Paraneptunicella aestuarii: one gene and its partner. Each later gene encodes a partner of the first gene's protein in a complex. Links are inferred from orthologs where the notes say so. Each region holds a gene or a part of one and is shown in the gene's direction. Other genes may lie near its edges.

Region 1 (7,645 bases):
CTTCATTTTTCAGTACGCCAGCAATACTGGCCGCCAACTCAGGCAAGCTGGTGCCAATCGCAATAATGGTCAACCCGATAACCAGATCGCTCATACCAAAATGGCGCGCAATCACTACCGCGGAATCCACCATATAACTGGCACTAATCGGCAAAATGAACAGACCAACAACGACCCACGTAATAGCTAAGCCCGTTCCAACATTAACCGGTAACTCTTCATCAACCTCGCTGCCCAAAGGGTCTCGCTTGTCGGCTCTTATTGACAACCAGGTCAATCCACCGATGACAAAAAAGAACAGCACCATCAACACGGCGCCTTCCCAAAACTTAAAGATATAGTCAGCTAGAAACAGAGAAGCAATAAGGGAAACGATCATTAACAGAGGTAATTCTCGTTTAATGGTTCCAGAACGAACCATAATAGGTTTTAACATTGCGGTAAGAGCAAGCACCAACATGATATTGGTAATATTTGAGCCGATGGCATTACCGACGGCAGTATCCGGAGAACCACTGTAGGAAGCCGTCGCAGCTACCATAATTTCCGGGGCAGAAGATCCCATTGCAACAATAGTCATACCAATGACCATTGGCGATATTCCAATATTTTTTGCCAGCGCAGAGGCGCCGTAAACGAATCTGTCAGCTCCCCAACTTAACGCGATGAGGCCAAGGATAAAAACAACGATTTCTACGAGCATGTTATCTATTGAGTTAACTGGTGATTATTTTTTCAGGCGCGATTGTCGCAAATTGTAAGCCTCTTGCCTATTAACTATGACTGAATTATTTCAATCTGCCGTGTTTCTACCCATAAATTGACAATTTTATACAAACAGGGTTCCCGAACTGATGTAACATACTGTGAAATTTGGGTGTCCCGGTCAGGTTTTAATCCTGGCCAATGCATATTGGCCTTTTATGTTCAAATTTAACTGCCGGAACTCCTCTAAAATCATTCGATTTTTTAACTAATACGTTGTTACTTTTTGACTTTGTTTTCCCGACTTGAAAAACCGTAAAATACCCATACTTAACGTGGCACCTCAAACGTCTTTCTTATACGTTTTTGCCTCACTGACGATCAGGAACGAATACTTGCATGGATAATCTCGTTGAAATTGACAATATGTGTTTCAGTCGTGGGTCACGCGTAATCTACGACAACGTTTCCGTGCGCATTCAAAAAGGCAAAACAACGGCGATAATGGGACCCAGCGGGATAGGTAAAACAACCTTGCTGAAGTTGATTGGTGGGCAGTTGATACCCGATAGTGGCGACATTCGTTTTAAAGGCAACTCCTTAGCTCAAATGAGCCGCAATCAGCTATTCAAAGCTCGTCGTGATATGAGCATGTTATTTCAAAGTGGTGCTTTATTTACGGATATGTCGGTATTTGATAATGTCGCCTTCCCTCTTCGTGAGCATACGAAATTATCGGAAGAACTGATTAAGACCACCGTATTAATGAAGTTACAAGCTGTGGGATTACGAGGTGCAGCGAGTTTAATGCCAAGTGAGCTATCTGGCGGGATGGCAAGACGTGCGGCGCTGGCAAGGGCGATCGCACTGGATCCAGAATTAATTATGTATGACGAACCCTTTGCCGGCCAGGATCCTATCTCAATGGGCGTATTGGTGAAGTTAATTAAAGAACTCAACGATGCCCTGAACCTGACCAGCATAGTCGTGACTCACGATGTCACCGAAGTAATGACCATCGCTGACTATGTTTACGTGTTAGCTGATAAACGCATTATTGGTGAAGGAACTACCGAAGAAATCGAACAATCGGATTCTCCGCTAGTACAACAATTCTTGCGTGGTGAAGCAGATGGCCCAGTACCATTTCATTATCCAGCCAAGGATTTCGCCAGCGTATTAGGAGAAACATTGTGATGGAATTCTTTGCTCGAACAGGTCGCCAAACCATTGAATCCTTCGCCACAATGGGGCGTGCCTTTTTCGTATTGATGGGCGCTATTTTTGCTCGCCCTCAATTGATAAAGAATACACCACTGACAATTAAGCAGATTTACATTGTAGGCGTTCAGTCCTTACTCATTATTGGTGTATCCGGCTTGTTTATCGGCATGGTTATGGCGCTCCAGGGCTATACTGTACTAGTAGATTACGGTGCTGAAGAAAGCTTGGGGCCAATGGTTGCTCTGTCACTACTCAGAGAGTTAGGGCCAGTAGTAACCGCCTTATTGTTTGCCGGTAGAGCGGGTTCTGCCTTAACCGCAGAAATCGGCTTAATGAAAGCAACGGAACAACTGAGCAGTTTGGAAATGATGGCAGTAGACCCTTTACGCAGAGTTATCGCTCCACGTTTCTGGGCTGGCGTTATTTCGATGCCAATGCTGGCGGTAATTTTTAGCGCTATTGGTATTTTGGGCGGGCACTTGGTTGGCGTTGATTGGCTAGGTGTCGATTCAGGCAGTTACTGGTCGATTATGCAGTCGTCGGTAGATTTTAGAGACGATGTTGTAAATGGCATCATTAAGAGTTTGGTTTTCGCCTTTGTCGTCACCTGGATTGCAGTGTTTAGAGGATACGATTCCATTCCTACATCAGAAGGAATCAGTGCTGCTACAACGCAAACCGTGGTGCATTCATCCTTGGCAGTTTTAGCTTTGGACTTTGTTTTGACAGCATTAATGTTTGGTACGGAATAGTAGGAGAATAACGTGACATCAAGAAAAATTGAAATTGGAGTCGGGCTCTTTGTCACTTTGGCTATTGCGTCGTTACTAATGATGGCCTTGAAGGTTGCAGATCAGGGAATGAGTGGTAATGGGGAAACCTATAGCTTATTCGCCAAATTCGACAACATCGGCGGACTTAAAACCCGCTCAGCGATCAAGGTAGGTGGTGTTGTTATTGGTCGAGTGGGCAATATTGAACTGGATTCTGAAGATTTTACGCCAGTGGTAGAGCTGGTGATAAGCAAAGAATATGAAGGATTTCCTGATACCAGCTCAGTTTCGATACTGACATCAGGCTTGCTCGGTGAGCAATATATCGGATTTCAACCAGGGTTTTCATTTGAAGGAATCGAAGTATTGGAACCCGGTGATTATATCTCTGATACCAAGTCAGCTTTAGTATTGGAAGACCTGATTGGTCAGTTTTTATTTAGTCAAAAGAATGATTAAAGTCATAAGGATAAACTTGCAAATGCAAACAACTAACTTTCACTCCATGTTAAAAATATCAACGTTACTCATGTTGTTATCTTTACTATTCAGTGTTGGTGCCTTCGCTGAAGAAGAGGAAGATAACCCATATTCATTGCTGGAGGTCGTTGCAGGTAAAACATTTAAACGTATCAAGGATGAACAGCCTCAAATTCAGAAAAATCCAGATCATCTGAAAGAGATTGTAGAGCAAGAGCTGCTGCCTTACATTGATTATCAATTTGCCGCCCTTAAGGTATTAGGTAAACACTATCGTTCTGTACCTCCAGAGAGAATCCCCGATTACTTTCAGGTTTTCAGAAAATATCTGATCGCTACCTATGCAATCGCATTAGGACAATATGACAATCAAACCGTCGAGTTTGAGCCAGAGAAGGACTACGACAAACGCAAAGACGTAACAGTTAGAGCTTTGGTAAAAGAGGAAGGTCGCCCAGATATCAAAATTGCATTCAAAGTGCGTAAGAATCCTAAAACTAAAGAGTGGAAAGCTTACGATATGATTGCAGAAGGGATCAGCATGGTTTCCAGCAAACGTAGTGAATTGGAATCTATCTTGCGTCAGGACGGACTGGATAAAGTTATCGAGATGATGGAAGAAAAAAATAAACGCCCCATCGTTTTGAACGACATTCAGGAACAAGCCTAATGAATGTAGCTTCCCTTGTTACTGTCTCGCAGAATGAATATGCCATTCAAGGCTCATTGGATAACGAGACAGTTCCTGCATTGTGGAAACAATTGGAAAGCACAATCAAATCAATCAAGAGTAAGTGCATTACTCTTGATTTATTTTCAGTAGAGAATATAGATACCGCTGGAGTCGCTTGTTTGGTCAATGGCTGTATTTATTGCAATAAAAAGCAAATCACCATGACCTTAAAAAATGTCCCCGATAGTATCTATAAATTGGCAAAAATAAGCGACGTAGATGGAATATTAGGGCTACAATAGGCACAGTTTTACTTTTCAGTTTAAGCATCATGCAACCAGAAGAAATTAAATCCATTCTTGAACAAAACCTCAATTTATCTGAAGTACACGTGACAGGTGACGGCTCTCATTTTCAGGTAATTGCTGTTGGCAATATGTTTGATGGAATGAGCCGAGTGAAAAAGCAACAAGCTATTTATGCTCCGCTCAATGCACATATTGCAGATGGCACACTGCACGCCGTTTCAATTCGTACTTTTACTGATGAAGAGTGGCAACGTGACAAAAAATTAATCTTGCCTGACGCGTAATCATAATTGCATAGAAACAGAGTATCGAATCTAAAAAACACAAGACCGATACCTGATTCTATCCCGCATTAAACTTATATATACGTAACACTGCTGAAACTACAGCCGTAATTATGGCATTATGTTTTTAATTCCTGACGACATTAATTCTATTCAATAAGGTCTGTAAATGGACAAGCTTCTTATTCATGGTGGCGTATCACTAAAAGGTGAAGTCACTATTTCCGGCGCTAAAAATGCGGCCCTTCCAATCCTGCTGGCAAGCCTGTTAACAGACAAATCGTGCACCTTTACCAATGTTCCGGATTTAAGAGATGTAAACACCAGCCTTGCTCTTCTGAAACAACTGGGAGCTCATGCTGAACGTCAGGATGACGGAAGCGTGTTCATCAATGCAGAAACCGTTAACAACCAAACCGCCTCTTATGAGCTGGTGAAAACCATGCGGGCATCCGTATTGGTGCTCGGCCCTTTGCTTGCCAAATATGGTCAGGCCACAGTGTCACTTCCCGGAGGCTGTGCAATCGGTGCGAGACCAGTAAACCTACACCTCGCAGGTTTGGAGAAAATGGGCGCCGAGATAGAAGTAGAAGGTGGCTACATTAAAGCCAAAGTCAAAGACCGACTAAAAGGCTGCAATATTTTTATGGATATGGTCAGTGTTGGCGCAACTGAAAATTTAATGATGGCAGCGACTCTGGCTGACGGACAAACGGTTATTGAAAATGCAGCACGCGAACCTGAGATTGTCGATTTAGCTGAGTGCCTGAATGCCATGGGCGCAAAAATCAGCGGCGCTGGCTCACCTAAAGTTACAATTGAAGGCGTAGACAACTTGCACGGCTGCCAGTACCACGTATTACCCGATCGTATTGAAACAGGTACTTTCCTTGTTGCTGCCGCAGCAACAAAAGGACATGTTAAATGCATTCATGCTGCACCAGATACGCTTGATGCAGTATTGAATAAACTGGAACAAGCTGGCGCTGAAATCACAACAGGGGAAGACTGGATCGAGCTAAACATGCACGGTCAACAGCCTAAAGCCGTTAACATAAATACCGCCCCTCATCCGGGTTTCCCAACCGATATGCAAGCACAATTCGTTGCTCTTAACGCTATCGCTTCAGGTACTGCCACCGTCACAGAATCTATCTTTGAAAACCGTTTTATGCATGTTCCTGAATTGCGCCGAATGGGTGCAGATATTGAGCTGCGAGGTAATAGTGCCATCACAAAGGGCGACTCGCTGTTGAAGGGCGCCCCCGTTATGGCGACCGACCTTAGAGCGTCTGCCAGCTTGATCATTGCTGCATTAGTAGCAGAAGAATGCGAAACCCTGATTGATCGCATTTATCATCTGGATCGAGGCTATGAAAAGATCGAAGCTAAATTAGGAAATCTTGGCGCGAATATTAAGCGTGTAAGCGAATAACAACGGCTGTTAGCAATAACCTAGAACTCAAAAGTGTGTCGGTTTGCTCTGAACAAATCCAATTGCAAGCCGGCATTATATCTGTGAACGCAGATTCTGCTAAAACAATGGGAATAGGCTTTTGCGGTTCTTCTTTCACCATTAGTCACTTAACACCAATTGCACCACTAATAGGCATGATTAAAGCAGATAGCCAAAACCTATACTCACCAACCTTCGATAATAATGCGACTTTTCTCCTCACATCGCCTAATTGCACAATATTGATGCGCGATCGTAAGTAAGCACCAAAATATTGCACGCCTAAAAAATATCGTTCACATTTCCATCAAAATTAAATTCAACTTCATCGTTAAAAAGACCGAAATGCCATTAAAAAATAGTAAATTTTTATTCAAAATCGTATAAGTACGGCTAATAAATTATCTTTGGCACATTTCCTGATAGGTATCCCAACACGCACCTGATAAGGCGCTTCGACTTCCCAAGTGAATCTTGTAATGAGGTATTAAATGATCAAGAGCACAAATATGTCACTCAGCGCCCAAGAGAAAACCTGGCTTCCATGGTTTGGTTCAAATGGTAAGTTCTCACTAGGCTGGTCATGCTTCCTCAATAAGCATCGCTATCCTTTTGTAGAACGAACCTTTGAAGGTATTGCAGCCACTCGTCAGGATCTCCTGCAAGATTGGGCCTCGAGTCAATGGCAATTTCTGGAAAGTGTCGCGGATGAATTCCAGTTCAGCCCCAATGGAGAAATCGAAAGCTCCACTCTGCAATCAAAGTTTAAGCAAAGTTCCGATATATCCGAGCTGTTTATTATTGATCAAGAGGGAATTGTTATTACGTCAACATACCCAAAGCGCATCGGCTCAAAGGATCTCAATCCCAAAGCCGTAGAAGAAGGTTTTATCTCACAATTCCTTCATGGCCCCTATATCGATCAAGTGACAAAAGACCTCGGCCCAACGTCTTCCAAATTTCATGATGCCGTGACATTGATGTTCTACCTGCCATTAACCGCACCTAGTGGTTCGTCAATCTGTCTTTGTGCCAGAGTTCCCAATGATGTTATCGGCGATCTCATTCAGCGTGAGGCTGGACACATCTATCAGGATTCCGGTGATAACTATCTGTTTATGGTGGATTCGAAATTTGATCCGAGCATACAGCAAGGTACAGCACTCTCACGTTCACGATTTGAAGATCGCACATTCTCTCTGGGAGACAATCTGAAAGACGGGGTTAGAACCGATTGGGGTATAGTTAGTGTGCGAGACCATACCGAGCTGGAGCTCCGCTTTACGGATCCCGCAACGGGGGAACTTCATCCGGGGGTCAGGGAAACCATCAGCAACGGTCAAAATCTATTTGTTACCTACCCAGCGTATTCTGACTATCGTCATATACCAGTTATCGGTAAGGGAGTAACTTTCACACTCCCAGGCTCCAGGGATCGTTGGGGAATGATGTGCGAAGGAGATTTGGAAGAAGTCTATCGTGGTCGCTCATTGAGCTACGACCTGATGCGTCAGTACCTGTTTTTCAATCTTCTGGCAGTGATAACTGCACCGCTATGCTATTCATTATTAGAATGGAATTGGCTTTGGTCTGGTATAGCCACAACAGCCGTTGTTATCACATCAGCTATCGTTTACAGCAAACGAGGGCTATCTCGGGTTTCACGTCGGCTGCACAGAATGACCGATGTCATCCGAGGCATTGCAGAAGGTGGCGGTAATCTCAAACAACGTTTGGATATT
Region 2 (10,283 bases), 440 kb from region 1 along the record:
TCAACTGCTGATGTTTGTCGATGCTGAATGTAGGCAGTCCCGGCATTTCCGGCTTAAATCCCATTTGTAACGAAGAGGGCAGCACTCGCTGAATATTCAGGTGAGCGACTTTATCTTGGTTATCCAACATCAATGGCGTGTTCCGAGGCAAGGTTGCCGCTAATACTTGAGGCAATTGGCGAGCCGTTGGTTGTATTTGCTTGGCGGAATCGGCACCTTGCTTGGGATCTTTGATTTCTAACTGCCAGCTATCCTGTTTTGCCAGCAGTCGCAATGATATCAACTGGCCTTCTTTAAATTGCGCTGAAGCATTAGGGACATTCAAAGTAAGCGTTTTACCGCTCACTTGTAGCATTAATTGGTCGCCTGCCACTTTTAATACTTTGGCTTCGATAACACCGGGCGTGTAGTTTGCAAGTACGCTAGGGCTGTTGGCGATAACATTCAGCAATTGCTTCCCTTGGGTAGGGCTTAATTGCAATGATTGGGTTGTATTGCCTGGTTTGACCAATTCCAAAAAGGTTTGTGTACTTTGCTGCGATATATTCAGTTTGACCTGCTGGGTTTGTTGCAGGCTTCTATCGTTTTGCGGGAGACGTGGCAGGCTAATGGCTTGTCCGTTTAATACTAATTGAGCGCCGCCATTGGCAGTGGGTTGCAGTTGTGCCAGTTGCCCTTGAAGCTTGGATAGCGCTACATCACCAAGTTGCTGAGAACTATTGGTGATCGTCTGAGTCGCTGTTTGTGTATTCAGGATCTGCGCCATAGTTAGTTTATCGGGTCATTTTGCCTGGAGCTTAAGCTTAAATTGTAGATTCTATGCAACCATTTAATTCAAATAAGAGTATGGCATTAAACCCTATTGGTCACTATTGAAAATCTGGCGATAAAAAACAGCACGCCACCATGTGCTGTGATATTATGCGCGGGTTTTTTGCATCCTTGGTGGAAAATTGTCCCGATTACACGCTCAGGGGTTATCTTGTATCAAAAGAGATCGACTCCTTTTTGACAATCTGGATTTGCTCGTAGAACCCGGGCAAATGCTCGTCGTTACTGGGCCTAATGGCGCAGGGAAAACCAGTTTGTTGCGTATATTGTCCGGTTTGGCAAGCCCGGAAGAAGGCACTGTTTTCTGGTCTGAACAAAATATCTATGAAGACAACACTCAGTATGCGTCAGATCTGATTTATATCGGTCACAAGTTGGGGTTCAGCGCTAACCTCTCTGCTTTGGAAAATCTGCAATTCTGGCTACAACAACGCCAAATTCACCGTTCAGTTGATGACATCCTCGAAGTCCTTGATGATCTTGCCTTGATCGGTATGGAAGATGTGCTTGTGCGCCAAATGTCGGCAGGACAACAGCGCCGTGTGGCATTAGCCAAGTTATGGCTCGCTCCTGCTGCCTTGTGGATTCTGGACGAACCGCTTACCGCTTTGGATAAGGTAGGTGTTCAGATGTTGCAGCAAAAAATGGCTGAGCAGGTGCTGGCTGGTGGTTCCATTATCACCACTTCCCATCAGGACTTTTCAGTTGAAATCAATATCAACATTTTAGCGTTGGAGGCGAGTTGGTAATGCAAGTCTTCTGGGCTATGTTTAAGCGTGATTGGGTGTTGGCTTTTCGTCAAAATGCGGAGTTTTTGCAGCCGGTTTTGTTTTGTTTATTAGTCGTGACCATGTTTCCGTTAGGGATCGGCCCTTCACCGCAAACACTACAAAAAGTGGGGCCGGGGATTATCTGGGTAGCTGCGCTTTTAGCCTCATTATTAGCGTTGGAGAAACTGTTTAAGCAGGACTTTCTCGATGGCTCACTGGAGCAGCTCATTCTTACCCCTTATCCGCTGCCATTACTGGCTTTAGCCAAGATTACTGTGCATTGGGTTGTGAGCGCATTACCACTTTTGTTGTTGTCGCCCATATTGGCTTTGTTTTTGAACTTGACCTGGGATATGTACTGGGCGCTCTTGTTTACCTTATTACTGGGAACTCCTTTAATGAGCCTGATTGGTGCTATTGCGGTGGCACTCACTGCCGGGTTGAATAAGGGAGGCACTTTACTCGGCCTACTTTTGCTCCCGGTTTACATTCCGTTACTTATTTTTGCTACTGCAACGGTGGAAAGTGCCAGCTTGAATCTACCTTATTTGGCTCAATTAGCTATCATTGCCGCCATGCTTTTGCTGGCACTTGCTCTAGCACCATTTGCCGTAGCTCATGCAATTAAAGTGAGTCAGAACTAACATGTGGAAGTGGTTACATCCTTACGCTAAAACCGAAGCGACATACCAGTTATGTGGTCGTTTATACCCCTGGTTTCTATTTTTTGCCGTTGCGCTTTTGATTGGTGGCACTTTTTGGGGACTCGTTTTTGCTCCTGCTGATTATCAGCAAGGGGACTCGTTCCGTATCATCTACATTCATGTCCCTACCGCCATGTTGTCTATGAGTACCTATGCGGCAATGGCGATTCTTGGATTTATTGGTTTGGTTTGGCAAATCAGAACCTGTTATATGGGCGTGGCGGCGATTGCTCCGGTTGGGGCCATTATGACCTTTATTGCTTTGTTTACCGGGGCTGCGTGGGGGAAACCCATGTGGGGAACCTGGTGGGTATGGGATGCCCGACTGACATCAGAACTTATTTTGTTGTTTTTGTATCTCGGCATTATTGCCTTGTACGGTGCGTTTGACGACAAAATTCAAGGCGGTAAGGCGGCATCCGTGATGTCGATTGTGGGTGTGGTGAATTTGCCTATCATTCATTATTCCGTGAAATGGTGGAACACCTTGCATCAGGGAGCCACGATTACCAAATTTGAGCAGCCTTCTATTGCGGCTTCAATGCTGTGGCCTTTGCTTATCAATATTCTGGGCTTTGCCCTATTAGTGGCAGCCTTTACCTGTAAACGTTTGCAGAATGAAATTCTCACTCGAGAAATGCGACGCCCTTGGGTCCAGAGCATGTTATTAAAAGAGGAGACTGGTAATGCAGTTTGATTCTTTTAGTGCCTTTCTGGATATGGGCGGATATGGCTTTTATGTCTGGTTGGCTTTTTTCGTCACCCTGGTCAGTTTGGTGGCATTGGTGATTGAAAACAAATGGCGAGCCAGAAAAATTCGCGAGCAAGTATTGAAAGAACATCGCCGCATACAGCGAGTTACTCAAGCAAAAGAGAAAAAAGCTAGAGAGACTAAGGTACGAGAATAGTAAGCGAAACAGAGTTAAAAGCGCGAGCAGTGATGGTTTCCTGATCCAGTTGAGATTGTTACTGGCGCTCAAGTTTTATAGCGGAGAATAATTCAAATCATGCATCCACGACGAAAAAAACGTTTATTTGCTGTCTCAGCCGTTATTGTGATTGTGACTGCTGCTATTGGGCTGATGTTATACGCCCTGAATCAAAACATTGATCTTTTTTATACCCCTTCTGAAATCGTGAACGGCAAAAATGGCGTGAAACCTTCTGTTGGTCAACGCTTGAGAATTGGTGGCATGGTGGTCGAAGGCTCGGTTCAACGTAGCCATGATTCACTGGATGTGGAGTTTGATTTAATTGATGTTGGCCCTCTGGTAAAAGTGACTTATCACGGCATCTTGCCAGACCTGTTCCGTGAAGGTCAGGGTATTGTGGCAACCGGCGTTTTGCAGGAAGGTAATCTTATTGTGGCGGATGAAGTATTGGCTAAGCACGATGAAGAATATATGCCGCCTGAACTTGCCGAAGCAATGAAAGGCATTAAGCACGAGAAACCTTCTCAATATCAGCAATACAATAAGCCAGAAGGCGAGTAGGTACTTACTATGATTGCTGAGTTGGGACATTTCTCATTAGCATTGGCAATGTTAATGTCGATGCTAATGGCGGTATATCCGCTTTGGGGCGCACAAAAAGGTAATGAGAATTTGATGGCGATGGCTAAGCCGTTGGCGTCAGGCATGTTTCTCTTTACCGCTTTTTCTTTTGGTTGTTTAACCTACGCTTTTGTTACCGATGATTTTAGTTTGTCCTATGTGGCTCATACCTCGAATAGCTTGTTACCGATTCAGTATAAGTACACGGCTGTTTGGGGCGGGCATGAAGGCTCTTTCCTGTTCTGGGTGGTCATGTTTTCCGGTTGGACATGCGCTGTTGCCTGGTTTAGCCGCTCGATTCCGTTACATATGGTTGCCAGAGTGCTGGGCATTCTTGGCCTGATTGGTACGGGTTTTTATTTGTTTATCCTGCTCACATCCAACCCCTTTGAGCGTTTATTACCTTTTTATCCCGTTGATGGTCGAGACTTGAATCCCTTATTGCAAGACATTGGCATGATCATTCATCCGCCTATGTTATACATGGGATATGTGGGTTTTTCTGTTACTTTTGCCTTTGCGGTTGCTGCATTGATTTCCGGACAATTGGATTCAGTCTGGGCTCGTTGGGCTCGTCCCTGGGCAATTGCTGCCTGGGCGTCTTTGACCGTCGGTATCGTATTGGGAAGCTGGTGGGCGTATTACGAGCTTGGCTGGGGCGGCTGGTGGTTCTGGGATCCGGTCGAAAATGCCTCTTTTATGCCTTGGTTGGCGGGTACTGCGTTGATGCATTCTCTAGCGGTCACGGAAAAACGTAAACTATTTAAATCATGGACAGTATTGTTAGCGATTTCTGCATTTTCCCTGAGCTTGCTTGGAACCTTCCTGGTGCGTTCCGGGGTGATTATTTCTGTGCATTCCTTTGCCAGTGACCCGGCTCGTGGCTTGTTCATTCTTGGTTTGTTGATTCTGGTTATTGGCGGTTCCTTGCTGTTTTATGGCTTGCGCGCCAGCCAGCTAAAAAGCGTTGGGCGTTACGGGCTGATGTCTCGTGAAGTCATGTTGTTTGGCAACAATGTGTTGTTGAGCGCTGCCACCATGGTGGTGTTGTTAGGAACCTTGTTGCCTTTGGTGCATAAAGAACTGGGCTTGGGTTCCATTTCTATCGGTGAGCCTTTCTTTAATCAGATGTTTACCATTCTGATAGTGCCCTTTGTCTTTTTGCTCGGCATAGGGCCTTTATCTCGTTGGAAAAAGCAGTCGATTGGAGAGTTGAATAAGCAAATGGCGATGACGACCGTCATTGCGGCGTTGGGCGCATTGTTGATTAATTTTGCTTACGACAAACTGGTGATGATCGCATTGTTAGGGACTTTCTTGAGCATTTGGATTGGTGTTATGACAGTGCAGGAAGTGTTGTTGAGAGTGAATAAACAGGGTGTCAGTAAAGCCAGTTTAGCCAGCCTTTCTCGTAGCCACTGGGGAATGGTTCTAGGGCATATGGGCTTTGCCATTAGCTTAATGGGTATCGCTGTTACCAGTCAGTTCAGTCAGGAAATTGAAGTGCGCATGGATGAGGGTGATAAAGTCGAGCTGGTTGGTTATGAGTTTACATTCAAAGGCATTGAATCGTTGAATGGGCCTAACTATTCAGGGCAAGCTGGTATTGTTGAAGTTCACAAAGAGGGCGATTTCATTGCTCGGTTGAAAGCGGAAAAACGTTTTTACACGGTACAACGCTCTACCATGACCGAAGCTGCTATCGATAGCACTCTGTTACGCGATTTATTTGTTGCATTGGGCGATCAACTTAAAGATGGTTCCTGGGCGCTACGTTTATACGTTAAACCTTTAGTGGTGTGGATTTGGTTAGGTGGATTTATTATGGCTGCCGGTGGGTTGTTGAGTATGTCAGACAAGCGTTATCGCTTATCTCGATTTGCTCGTAAGAACGCAGAGCAACTTGATGATAGCGCTTCCCAAAAGAATCAGCCTGCTACGAATGAACCTCAAGGAGCCGCAGGATAATGAAAAAAATACTATTTTTCTTAATCCCTCTCGGAGCCTTTTTATCTATTACTTTGTTTTTGTTAAAAGGGCTCTTTTCCGAAGCGCGCTACGAAGTGTCGATTTCGGTTGATAAGCAAGTACCCGAGTTTGCCTTGCCTGATGTGATGGATCCGCAACAAATCTACACTAAAGAGGTGTTCCTGGGGCAAAAGACCTTGCTCAATGTGTGGGGCGTCTGGTGTGTGACTTGTGCGGTTGAGTTGCCTTATTTGGCTGAGTTACGCAAGCAAGGTATTCGCATTGTTGGCTTGTATTATCAACTCAATAATGACCCGGATTTTGGAGCCAAACCCTTGCCTCAATTGCAATGGGAAATTCGTGAAATGCTCGGCAAATATGGTGACCCTTACCAGTTTAATATCTTTGATGCGCAGCGCAGTTATGGCATGGACTTAGGGGTGACTGGTGCGCCGGAAACCTTTTTGATCGATGAGCAGGGTGTTGTGCGAGTTCACCATGTGGGTGATTTGAATCCACGTGTTTGGCAGGAAAAGTTTGCTGCTTATTATTCTGAAGATAAAGCGTCAGCCCAAGGTGCTGGTCGCTAAAAAACGAATCATAGTGGAAATGTCTGAGTGAAAATAATGCATTGGTTCAGATTGGTCTTTCTTTGGAGCTTTGTCGCTCTAAGCTTTTCTGTGTGGGCGACAACCGATACTCAGTTTCAGTTTGAGGATCCAGGCAAGCAAAAGCTGTTTCTGGAATTGAAAGCCGAGCTGCGTTGCCCTATGTGTCAGAACCAGAACATTGGTGATTCTAATGCCATGATCGCATTGGATTTAAAGCGAAAAGTATTCGAGTTGGTTGAGCAAGGTAAATCCAAGCAAGAGATTATTGATTACATGAAAGCTCGCTATGGCGATTTTGTTCATTATCAACCACCTGTAACACCCATTACCATCTGGTTATGGTTACTGCCGTTACTCTTTGTGTTGATTGCTGCTGCTTTGGTTGTTCGAAGCCGAATGAATGCAACCGACGCGGATTCCGTGGCATCAAACAATGATGTTTCCGGACAAGATGGCGTCGATCAGGACGAGTCTAAAGCTGACGAATTATTGGATAAATACAAGTGACAATATTTTGGGTTGGTGCAGTCGCACTTATTTTTCTCTCTTTAATCGTAATTTTCTGGCCTTGGCTTTTAAAACGAAATCAACACGATCAAGAACAAGAACGTTTGAATGTGTTGTTAGTAAAAGATCGTGTTGCCGAGATAGAACGTGACTTGCAGGAAAGTATCTTGTCTGATGAAGACAAACAAGCTGCTGAGTCAGAGCTGAAGAAAGCGTTAGTGCTGGAAGTTTCTGTTGCCAGTGAAAATAAAGTCCAAGCGACAAAAAACGCTTCAGGGTTTTCTGTTGTTCTGCTGCTTTTTACTTTTATCGCGATTGCTACGGCAGTTGGAAGTTATCTGTATAGTAATGAGATCAGCGATATTCAAAACTGGCAAGATGCACAGGCTCGTTTACCAGAGTTGGGTGAAAGAGTAGTACGTGGTGATGCTTCTTTGACTCAACTCGAATATCAGAATTTTACCTTGGCACTAAGAACCAAGTTGGCTAAAAAAACCGATGATGCTGTGGGTTGGTTGTTGCTCGGACGTCTTTATGCGTCGATGCAAAATGTCGAGCAGGCTATGTCTGCTTTTGAAAAATCCCTGGCTTTGGAACCTGATAGAATTGGTACGCTGATTAGCTACAGCCAGATGTTGATCATGACGAATCAAAAGCCTCAGATCTTAAAAGCCAGGCAGATTTTACAAAGAGCCTTACAGGCTTCGCCGGGCGAGAAAGATGCTATGGGGTTGTTAGCAATTGCTGCTGAGCAAAGTGGCGATAAGGATTTAGCTGTGATGACCTGGCAAGAACTCAGCCTACAAATTGCGCCTGAAGACCCGCTTCAAGAGACGATTAAAACGAAAATTGAACTGTTGCAGCATGGACAAACCGAGCTTATGGTTAAGGTTGATATTGCCCAGAGACTGAAAGATAAATTGCCGAAAGAGGCGATGTTATTTGTGTTTGCCAGAAAAGCGAACTCTGAAATGAAAATGCCTGCCGCTGTTATTCGTCAACCTTTAGGCCAATTCCCGGTGACCGTCACATTAACCGACGGCAATGCCATGATGGCGGGTTTCAATTTGTCAGGATTGCAAGAAGCGCAGGTCGTTGCTCGTATCTCGTTGGATGACAAGGTGGATGTGGGCGAACAAGAGATGCAGGGAGAAGCGGTGATGACGTTGAGTAAGTTTGAGCGCAATCAGGTAAGTATTGTTATTGATCAGGAGCTATCACAATGATTTGGCGTTATGTCTTTATTATCGGCTGTCTGGCATTAACCGGCTGTGCATCATCCAAACATGTGGATGAGCAGGTACAACAGGAACAGAATACTCAGGCAGCTAGTGAGCAAGGTGACTTTGAGCAAGAAGGTTCTGAACAGGCAAGCTCTGAGCAAGAAAATGAAGAACAAATCGCTTCTGCTAATGATCCAAGAGACCCTTTGGAATCGGTTAACCGTTCAATATGGGCGTTTAACTGGGATTTTCTGGATAAAGCCTTGCTTCGTCCGGTTGCTGTTGGCTACCGTGAATATGTGCCGCATTTTATGCGTAAAGGCATCCATAATGCGGCGTTGAATCTGGAAGAGCCTTCCAGCACCATTAATAATTTGCTGCAAGGGCAGTTCGAAGGCACCTTTACCAGTCTTGGACGCTTTGTGATTAACTCCAGCATTGGTTTGCTTGGTACGATTGATGTGGCAAAAGAAATCGGGCTGGAGAGACATCCTGAAGAGTTTGGTGAGGTATTAGCGACCTGGGGTATCGGCACTGGGCCTTATTTAATGTTGCCAGCTATTGGGCCTAATGATATTCGAAGCGGTTCAGGAAAGTTTGTCGATAATGCCTATTTCCCTCTGGCAGACTTAAATATTTATCTTTCTATTGTGCAATCGGCGGTGAAGGCTTTGGAAGCGCGAGCTGATTTGGTTGAGCAGGAAGAGCTTATTAATTCTTCTTTAGACCCTTATTTGTTTGTTAAAGATGTGTACTTCCAGCGTTTACAAAACAAAGTGAATAATGGCGAAGAGCAGAAAAAATCAGAGGAAGAGCAAGATCTTGAGTCTGAGTTTGATGCTTATCTGGAAGGTATCGAATAGTTTTTGAGGGCAATTTATCTGATTGGATATATCAGGAATGAATTGCTCTCATGGTCATTACAGAATTGTCTCTTTCTATTGTTGCTTATCTGGTTTGGCTGCAAGGTACTTTGCACATAACGATAATTGCAAAGGTCTGAGTATTAAAGGATAAGCTGCAATGCCAGCGACGATGATCAAGACGCTAAACCATTGATCATAGTACCAGGCTAATAACAGGAAAGTGGGTGTAATGATCAAAAGCTTGGTGATATTCAACAGCATTTTCTCAGGGCCTGTTAACTGACGATTCGCTTGGTTAATCGCCTCAAGCCTCTCTTGTACACTGCTATTTTCCAGTCCGGGTAATTGCTTTGATGAAAAATAAAACGCCATTATTTACCAGCCTCTAGATAGGATTGTGCATCAATATCAAATCATAGGTAGCACAAGGCCGTGAGGATACCGGGTTCCGAGTATAAGCGCTAGTAAATTGGTTTTTTGACATTGATAACCTTAGCTGAGCAGGAGCATTCAGGAATGGCCTGCAGATACAATTATCTACTTAAAGAGTAGCTAACCCGCTTGTTCTTGTGCTTTTTCCTGTATTTTCAGCTGTTCGGCTTCTTCCTGCTTTTCGACGTAAATAGCATAGTCTCTGGCATTGTCACACAATAGAGTAATGCTCTTCATAAAATCCATCTTGGATTGGTCTTGGCGAGTAATGAGTTCGGAAGCGGTATATGCAAATTGGTTGGCGGCATTTTTGGCTTCACCCTGTGGCATCGCATCAATCAGATCCTGTATGTTTTCTACACGTGCATAGGCATTGTCTATTTCTTTGATGTATTGCTCTGAATGAAGGTTTCTAAATCCTGGTTTTGTATTGAGCTGCACAATCCTTGGGTGTTCAGAGGTATTTAGAATATAAACATTTGGTGCGTTAGCTTCGGTCACTTGATTATAATTTTTAATTTTTGATACCAGACTGACGGGCAAAAATAAGCTTATTAGCATAACGATATTATTTACATGGCTCAGCAGATTCCTGAAACTCCAAAGCCACCATGAATTTTCTTTGTCAACATTAGGAGCCTGCGCACCATTTAAAGGAAAAATGTTTCTATCAATATGTATGAGGAGTGTTATTAGTGTTTCAAACAGCATCAGCCCGATTATCAACCTAATTGGCCAATAAAAAATAAAGCCTTTTCGTTTGGTATTTAAATAGATTGTACTGGCTAATAAAAAAGCAGAAGACGATAAGTAAAGAT

The links.
Region 2: the proteins of mlaC (region 1) and KIH87_RS15700 are in contact, whole or in part, in a cryo-EM structure (PDB 8I8X), measured with the Escherichia coli proteins. The link is inferred for Paraneptunicella aestuarii from one-to-one orthologs.

Annotation. Positions count from the first base shown.
Region 1 is NZ_CP074570.1:4,504,109-4,511,753, forward strand. Bases 2,313-5,029 are described here. They hold mlaC (phospholipid-binding protein MlaC), read left to right. Parts: upstream 2,313-3,207; coding sequence 3,208-3,852; downstream 3,853-5,029. Other genes in these bases: mlaE (lipid asymmetry maintenance ABC transporter permease subunit MlaE), read left to right, coding at 2,313-2,681; mlaD (outer membrane lipid asymmetry maintenance protein MlaD), read left to right, coding at 2,694-3,161; KIH87_RS17575 (STAS domain-containing protein), read left to right, coding at 3,852-4,157; KIH87_RS17580 (BolA family protein), read left to right, coding at 4,187-4,447; murA (UDP-N-acetylglucosamine 1-carboxyvinyltransferase), read left to right, coding at 4,617-5,029. Outside these bases: KIH87_RS17550 (calcium/sodium antiporter), read right to left, coding at 1-703; KIH87_RS17555 (ATP-binding cassette domain-containing protein), read left to right, coding at 1,105-1,902; more of mlaE, read left to right, coding at 1,902-2,312; more of murA, read left to right, coding at 5,030-5,882; KIH87_RS17590 (methyl-accepting chemotaxis protein), read left to right, coding at 6,413-7,645. UniProt on the Escherichia coli protein: Involved in a phospholipid transport pathway that maintains lipid asymmetry in the outer membrane by retrograde trafficking of phospholipids from the outer membrane to the inner membrane.
Region 2 is NZ_CP074570.1:4,067,945-4,078,227, reverse strand. The notes cover bases 7,099-10,098. They hold KIH87_RS15700 (MlaA family lipoprotein), read left to right. Parts: upstream 7,099-8,166; coding sequence 8,167-9,030; downstream 9,031-10,098. Other genes in these bases: KIH87_RS15690 (hypothetical protein), read right to left, coding at 9,586-10,098; KIH87_RS15695 (DUF6170 family protein), read right to left, coding at 9,106-9,405; ccmI (c-type cytochrome biogenesis protein CcmI), read left to right, coding at 7,099-8,170. In the rest of the region: KIH87_RS15750 (hypothetical protein), read right to left, coding at 1-766; cytochrome c biogenesis heme-transporting ATPase CcmA, read left to right, coding at 954-1,580; heme exporter protein CcmB, read left to right, coding at 1,580-2,245; KIH87_RS15735 (heme ABC transporter permease), read left to right, coding at 2,247-3,002; heme exporter protein CcmD, read left to right, coding at 2,992-3,213; cytochrome c maturation protein CcmE, read left to right, coding at 3,313-3,798; KIH87_RS15720 (heme lyase CcmF/NrfE family subunit), read left to right, coding at 3,808-5,826; KIH87_RS15715 (DsbE family thiol:disulfide interchange protein), read left to right, coding at 5,826-6,416; KIH87_RS15710 (cytochrome c-type biogenesis protein), read left to right, coding at 6,453-6,944; more of ccmI, read left to right, coding at 6,941-7,098; more of KIH87_RS15690, read right to left, coding at 10,099-10,283. UniProt on the Escherichia coli protein: Involved in a phospholipid transport pathway that maintains lipid asymmetry in the outer membrane by retrograde trafficking of phospholipids from the outer membrane to the inner membrane.